DNA from 2 places in the Streptomyces sp. NPDC086549 genome. Region 1 is predicted to be linked to the other one. Evidence: riboswitches for the same ligand, from Rfam matches in the RefSeq annotation. Region 1 holds a riboswitch; the other holds the start of a gene.

What was found. Region 1 has a riboswitch for cobalamin ahead of cobT (nicotinate-nucleotide--dimethylbenzimidazole phosphoribosyltransferase). Riboswitches for the same ligand answer to the same signal wherever they lie in the genome.
Region 2: another riboswitch for cobalamin. It lies ahead of ACIPSA_RS25445 (CbtB domain-containing protein); the one in region 1 lies ahead of cobT (nicotinate-nucleotide--dimethylbenzimidazole phosphoribosyltransferase).

What each region holds. Positions count from the first base shown of each region.
Region 1 is NZ_JBIVBS010000012.1:9,417-12,617, reverse strand. It holds gene ACIPSA_RS31800 (acetolactate synthase large subunit) at 1-917, opposite strand, end outside; cobalamin riboswitch at 1,179-1,361, shown strand; gene cobT (nicotinate-nucleotide--dimethylbenzimidazole phosphoribosyltransferase) at 1,450-2,604, shown strand; gene ACIPSA_RS31790 (nitronate monooxygenase) at 2,903-3,201, shown strand, end outside.
Region 2 is NZ_JBIVBS010000008.1:179,081-182,281, reverse strand. It holds gene ACIPSA_RS25455 (NAD(P)H-binding protein) at 1-345, shown strand, start outside; gene ACIPSA_RS25450 (histidine phosphatase family protein) at 539-1,111, opposite strand; cobalamin riboswitch at 1,208-1,361, shown strand; gene ACIPSA_RS25445 (CbtB domain-containing protein) at 1,399-1,620, shown strand; gene ACIPSA_RS25440 (CbtA family protein) at 1,646-2,428, shown strand; gene ACIPSA_RS25435 (hexameric tyrosine-coordinated heme protein) at 2,503-2,757, opposite strand; gene ACIPSA_RS25430 (protein kinase) at 2,872-3,201, opposite strand, start outside.

The DNA.
Region 1 (3,201 bases):
AAGTCGAGGTCAGGCCGGGACAGGTCCAGCAGGTCCCGGCGGGCTTGCCGGTTACCCGGACCGGCCGGGGCCGCGATCAGGCGTTCGTACTCCATCTCCAGGACGGAGTACGACTGGTTGGCGTAGACGACGGTGGTGACGTCCAAGCCCTCGCGGGCCATCGTCCACAGCGCCTGGAGGGTGTACATGGAGCTGCCGTCGGCCTCCAGGCACACCACCGGCCGGCCGGGGCAGGCGATCGCGGCGCCGACGGCCAGCGGCAGGCCCTGGCCGATGGCGCCGCCGGTGAGGGTCAGCCAGTCGTGGGGCGGTGCCCCGGCGGTGGCCGTGGGCAGCCACAGGCCCGAGGTGTTGGCCTCGTCCACCACGATCGCCCCCTCCGGCAGCAGCGCCCCCACGGCTGCGGCCACCGTCTCACCGGTCAGCTCGCCCGCAGGCAGCTCCGGCCGGGCCCGGGCCGCCGTGGTCGCAGTCGCGCGCGGCAGCAGCGCGGCCAGCTGGGCGAGGGCGTCCGCGGCGTCGTCGCCCGGGGCGGCCAGGGAGTGGACGTGACAGTCGCGGGGGGCGAGGAGACCGGGTGTCTCCGGGTATGCGAAGAAGGACACCGGGGACCGGGCGCCGACCAGGACCAGATGCCGTAGGCCGCGGAGCTGGGCGCTTGCGCTCTCGGGCAGGTAACCGAGCCGCTCGACGGCGGGCAGGCCCGCGCCGCGTTCCAGGTCCGGGATCCCGGCCTCGCCGGCGATCCTGAGCACGTCCGCCACCTCGGCGGTCGCGGCGGGCCGGACCAGGTATGCGGGTGTCTGCCGTACGGCGGTCAGTGACTCGTCACCGGCGTACTCAGGGGGGATCTCCGTCCCGGCCAGAACGTTTCGTGCCCCTACGGCGTCGGCCAGCAGCGCCTCGGTGTCCGCCATCGCATCTCCTTCCTCTCTCCCTCCTCGGCCCGTGTCCGCCTCCGATCCTGGCCGTGTACCCACCCCGGGGGAGGGGGTCGTCCGGCCCTCGCCCCGGGGCCATGTGGACCGGCGTGTGTTCCGAACAGGTCCTCAAAGAGCGGCACAGGTGCGGGTTCTGCCCGTTAGGCCGTGCGCTGTCCTGCATCGGCCCGGCAGGAATTCCCGGCGGGCGGCTGTCTGCCGATGGCGGGGTGTGGCAGGATGCCGGCGACGGATGCGGAGGAACTCCGGTGCGGGCCCGAGGGCCCAACTCCGGGGCGGGCCCGCCACTGTGACCGGGGAGCCGCCTCCCGCTCATGGCCACTGGCAGCCGGTGCGAGCCGGCCGCTGGGAAGGCCGGGAGCCGGCGCCGGTGCCCGCGCCGTACAGCTCGGGTACCGAGATCCGGGAGCCAGGATATTCCGGCCGTCCCGCAGCCAGGCACTGTCCGCCTAGGCGCGGCTCGTTCACGGCGGCGTGGAGAACCGCCGACAGCGGAAGGACTTCCTTCATGGTGCCCTCGTCCGGCTCCGATCCCAACCGCCGGCCTGCTGCCGATCCCACGCGTCGGCCTGCGGCCGACCCCGCCGCCGGCCTGCGGCTGGAGCGCACCCTGGCCGCGATCACCGCCGCGGACCCCGGCGCCCTCACCGCGGCCCGTGACCGCCAGGACCACCTGACCAAGCCGCCCGGCTCGCTGGGCCTGTTGGAGGAGGTGTCGGTCCAGCTCGCGGGTCTGGCGGGAAGCTGTCCGCCGCCGATGCCGGAGCCGGCTGCGGTGGCCGTCTTCGCCGCGGATCACGGTGTCCACGCCCAGGGCGTCAGCGTCTGGCCGCAGGAGGTGACGGCCCAGATGGTCGCCAACTTCCTGGCCTCCGGCGCCGCCGTGAACGCCCTGGCCGCTCAGACCGGAGCCAGGGTGGTCGTGGTGGACGTGGGCGTCGCAACTCCGGTGCCGGACTCGGATGCGGCCCCGGACAGACTGCTGCGACGCCGGGTCCGGGCGGGCACCGCGGACATGACCCGTGCCCCGGCGATGACCCGCCAGGAGGCCATCCACGCCATCGAGGTCGGCATCGGTGTCGCCGCGGACCTCGTCGACGACGGCTGCCGCTGCCTGCTCACCGGCGACATGGGCATCGCCAACACCACCGCGTCCGCGGCACTGATCGCCGCGTTCACCGGCGCGGACCCGGACGACGTCACCGGTCACGGAGCGGGAATCGACGACACGACCCGGCAGCACAAGGCGGGCGTGGTGGGCAAGGCTCTCGACCTGCACCGGCCGGACCCGCACGACCCGGTCGGCGTGGTCGCGGCGGTCGGCGGCCTGGAACACGCCGCGATCGCCGGGTTCGTGCTGGGCGCCGCAGCCCGCAGGGTCCCGGTGATCCTGGACGGGGTGATCGCCTCGTCGGCGGCCCTGGTCGCGGCGGCGCTGTCACCGGATGCCTTGGCCGCCTGTCTGGCCGGACATCGGTCGGTCGAGCCCGGGCACAGCATCGCCCTGCGTCATCTCGGACTGCATCCCCTGGTCGACCTGGGGTTGCGGCTCGGTGAGGGCACCGGCGCCCTGCTGGCCCTGCCGCTGGTACAGGCGGCCGTCCGTGCCCTGCGCGACATGGCTACGTTCGACTCCGCCGGGGTCTCGGGCGAGAACGGCTGAACCGGCCCGCCGGACTCGGGCGCCGCAGGGGGCACCGGTCCGGCCGGCCTGTTGCTGCCGGGTGGTGTGGACAAACCGATCGGCGTCCTCACCACCCGGCTCGGGCCGCTCACCAAGATCGCCGACGAGGTGCTGTGCATGGCCCTGTCGCACCGAAGAGATCCACGAGGCGCTCGACGAGGTCTGCCGTCGGCGCCGGTATCGCCCCCGGTCATGGCGCCCAATTTGGTTACGGTAGCGTAAGTTACGGCACCGTAAGTACGGGCCCCGGACCCGGCGACCATCCCTGCGAGGACCCATGAGCACACCCCGGACGAGGACCGACCTGCCCTGGCTGATCCAAGGTGGAATGGGGGTGGGGGTGTCCGGCTGGCGCCTGGCTCGTGCCGTCGCGCGTACCGGGCAGTTGGGCGTCGTCTCCGGTACCGCCCTGGACACCCTGCTGATCCGGATGCTGCAGGGCGGGGACCCCGGCGGCCACCTGAGGCGAGCCCTGGCCGCCTTTCCCGTACCGGAACTCGCCGATTCCATACAGGAGCGCTACTTCGTCGAAGGAGGGATCGGCGCCGGCGAGCGGTACGCGGCCACACCCCGGCT
Region 2 (3,201 bases), on a different contig from region 1:
ATCGCCGCCACGGCGGCCCGGCTGCTGCTCGACGGCTCCTGGACCGGGCAGCAGGACGTCCCGCTCGTCGGCCCCGACGATCTGTCCGCCGAGGACATGGCCCAGGTCGTCTCCGAGGTCCTGGACCGTCCGGTGCGTCTCCACCGCACCGGCAGCGCGGACTACAAGGCGACGGTGCTGCGCTTCGGCGCGAGCGAGGCCTGGGCGCAGGGCCTGGCCGACATGACGGAGGCCCTGAAGGACCAGGGCTTCTACGGCGCCGCCCAGCCGAGCACCCCCGAGTCGGCACCTACGGGCTTCCGCCAGTGGTGCGAGGACGCGCTCAGGCCCGCCGTCCTGGGCTAGCCCAGGGGGCGGGCAGAGGTCCGGGGCTTTGGCGGGCAGCGGTGTCGCCGGAACGCGCGCCGCCGCCGACTTCCTCGCCGGACTCGACTCGACCCGACCGCGACGGGCACGCGCCGTGTGCGTCCGCGTGCCTCGGCCGGGCGCCCAAGGCGTGGGCGGTGGCGGAGTCGGAGGCCGCGCCGGGGCACGAGCGTCACCTCGTCCCGAGCGTGGTGCCCAGTGCCACGTTCCAGCGTCCCGCGCGGCCTGTGAACTCCGTTGCGGACAGGGGTGGTACGTCGACGCGCCAGAAGGCCGACTCGGGTGCGCCGAGCGCGCACACCGTCACGGCGCGGACGATTTCCGGTTCCACCACCGCCACGGTGAGGCCGGAGAACCGCGCGGCCTCGTCCAGCCAGCGCGAGATGCGCAGGCACAACTGGTGGACGGACTCCCCGCCGTGCGGCGCGGCCAGTGGGTCCGTGAGCCAGCGAGCCACCTCCTCCGGCTCGGCCGCGCCCACTTCGTCCAGTGTGCGGCCCCGCCATCGGCCCGGGTCCAAGCCGTCAAGTCCGGGTGACGCCGCGGCGTCGAGGCCGAGCTCCGAGGCCGTCTCCCGGCAGCGGACGGTGGGGGAGACGAGCGTGCGGTCGGCCGCGGGAAGTGCGCCGGCGGCCGAACGGGCGCGGAGTGCGCCGGCGGTGTCGAGCGAGCATCCGTCGTCGAAGCGGGCCTGACGGAGCGATGGGTTCAGCGCCGGTGAGATCAACATCACTCGACTGGTCATTCATCCGCTCCGATCCTCATGCACCGCTGTCCTGGCCGAAGATGACGGTGCGGAGAGGGCCCTGGGCGCACTTCCGGCCACGTTGTGCGCCCTTGGCCGCACCCCCTGCTCCGCGGTACCGTCACTTCGATATCGACGACGGTCCGCGGAAGCCGGTGGAAGTCCGGCACGGTCGCGCCACTGTAAGCCCGGTTCGCACTCCTGGGGTGCGTTCGGGTGAGTCAGACCCGCTCCGTTGTCCTGTTGCACCACCGAGACGGGACGCGAGTTCCCCAGGAGGTCCTGCCATGGCGCAGTCCGCTGTCCAGCCGACCGTTACCCCCACCGTCACGCCCGCCAAGCTGCCGATCGGCGCGATCGTCCCCTGGGCGGTCTTCTTCGGCATCCTCATGCTGGTCCTGCTCTACTTCGTCGGCGCCGAGCAGGGCGCCACGTCCGTGATGTCCGGAGACAATGTGCACGAGTGGGTGCACGACGCGCGTCATCTGCTCGGCTTCCCCTGCCACTGACGGCGGCGAGGGAATCCACGAGCCCATGAACTCGGCAACTGTCAGAAATCTGTTGGTGCGTGGCATGCTCGCGGGACTCGCCGCGGGCCTGCTCGCACTCGTCGTCGCCTACTTCCTCGGCGAGCCGCGCGTCGACTCGGCCATCGCCTACGAGGAGGCACACTCCCACGAGCACGGCGTGGAGGCGGTCTCCCGGACCATGCAGTCCACCGGTGGCCTGACCACCGGTGTCCTGGTGTACGGGGTCGCGTTCGGCGGCATCGCCGCCCTGGCGTACTGCTTCGTACTCGGCCGCATCGGTCGCTTCGGGCCGCGCGCGAGCGCGCTGCTGCTGGCGGCCGCCGGTCTGGTCGCCGTCTACGTGGTGCCGTTCCTGAAGTACCCCGCGAACCCACCGTCCGTCGGCGACCCCGACACCATCGGCAAGCGGACGACTCTCTACTTCCTGATGATGCTGCTCAGCGTGTTGCTCGCGGTTGCCGCCGTGATCGTCGGCAAACGTCTCGCGCCACGCCTGGGCAACTGGAACGCCACGCTCTCCGCGGCCGCGTTCTACGTCCTGGTCGTTGGACTGGCCTACGCCTTCCTGCCTGCGATCAACGAGGTCCCGAAGGACTTCTCGGCCACGCTGCTGTGGCAGTTCCGCTTGGCGGCCCTTGCCATCCAGGCCACCTTGTGGACCTCCTTCGGGCTCGTGTTCGGTGTGCTCGCGGAGCGCGAACTGCTCCCCAAGGCCGCGGAGTCGAACACGGCACAGGCGCACACCCCGGCGAACGGAAGCCGAGCGACCGCGGCTCCCCGCCCCTGACGGAGGCCGCTCTGCGGGGAGTCCGGGCGCTGCCTGCCCGTGCTCCCCGCGGTTCCCGTGGTTCGGTTGGGGTGTCAGTCCCGCCAGTAACCGTTGGCGGCGGCGATGGTCTGGAACTCGAGTGCCACGACCTGCGCCGCGTGCATGAGGCTTTCGGGGGCGGTGGAATAAGTCGTTCGCCCGCCCTTGAGGACGTCGAGATCGGGCTGGATGTTGTGGATGGTGTGCCGGGCCAGGGTGAGCGCCAGGGCACGGCCCTCTTCCGGGGTCTTGGTGATGAGGGATCCGCCGGGGATCAGGACCATGCCTTCGTCAGGTACTCGGCTCATGACCGCAGTGTCAGCAACCCTCCAGGAACTGGTGTGCACGGACACGACGGGGTGCTCCGCAGGGGTGAATCGGGCCGTGGGTTCATACCGCCGTGCTCGGGGCGGCCGCTGTTCTCACTCGGTGGCGCGCAGAGCGACCCAGGTGTCATGGGCCACGACGCCGTCCGCAGTCACGCCCTTGGCGCTCTGGAAGCTGCGGACCGCCGCTTCCGTGGCGGAGCCGAATTCGCCGTTCACACCGGTACTGCCCACGTCGTAGCCGCGCTTGGTGAGCATGCACTGCACCTGCAGCACACGCTTGCCGCTGTCACCCGGGCGGGTGCGGCCGTTGCCGGCGTAGTACGTGCAGTCGGCGATCCAGGGCGGAGTTCCGGGGTCGGCGGATGCGGTGCCGGGGGACTGGGCCGGGGTGGCGGTGGAGCCGGTGTCGCCGGCCCGGGTAGT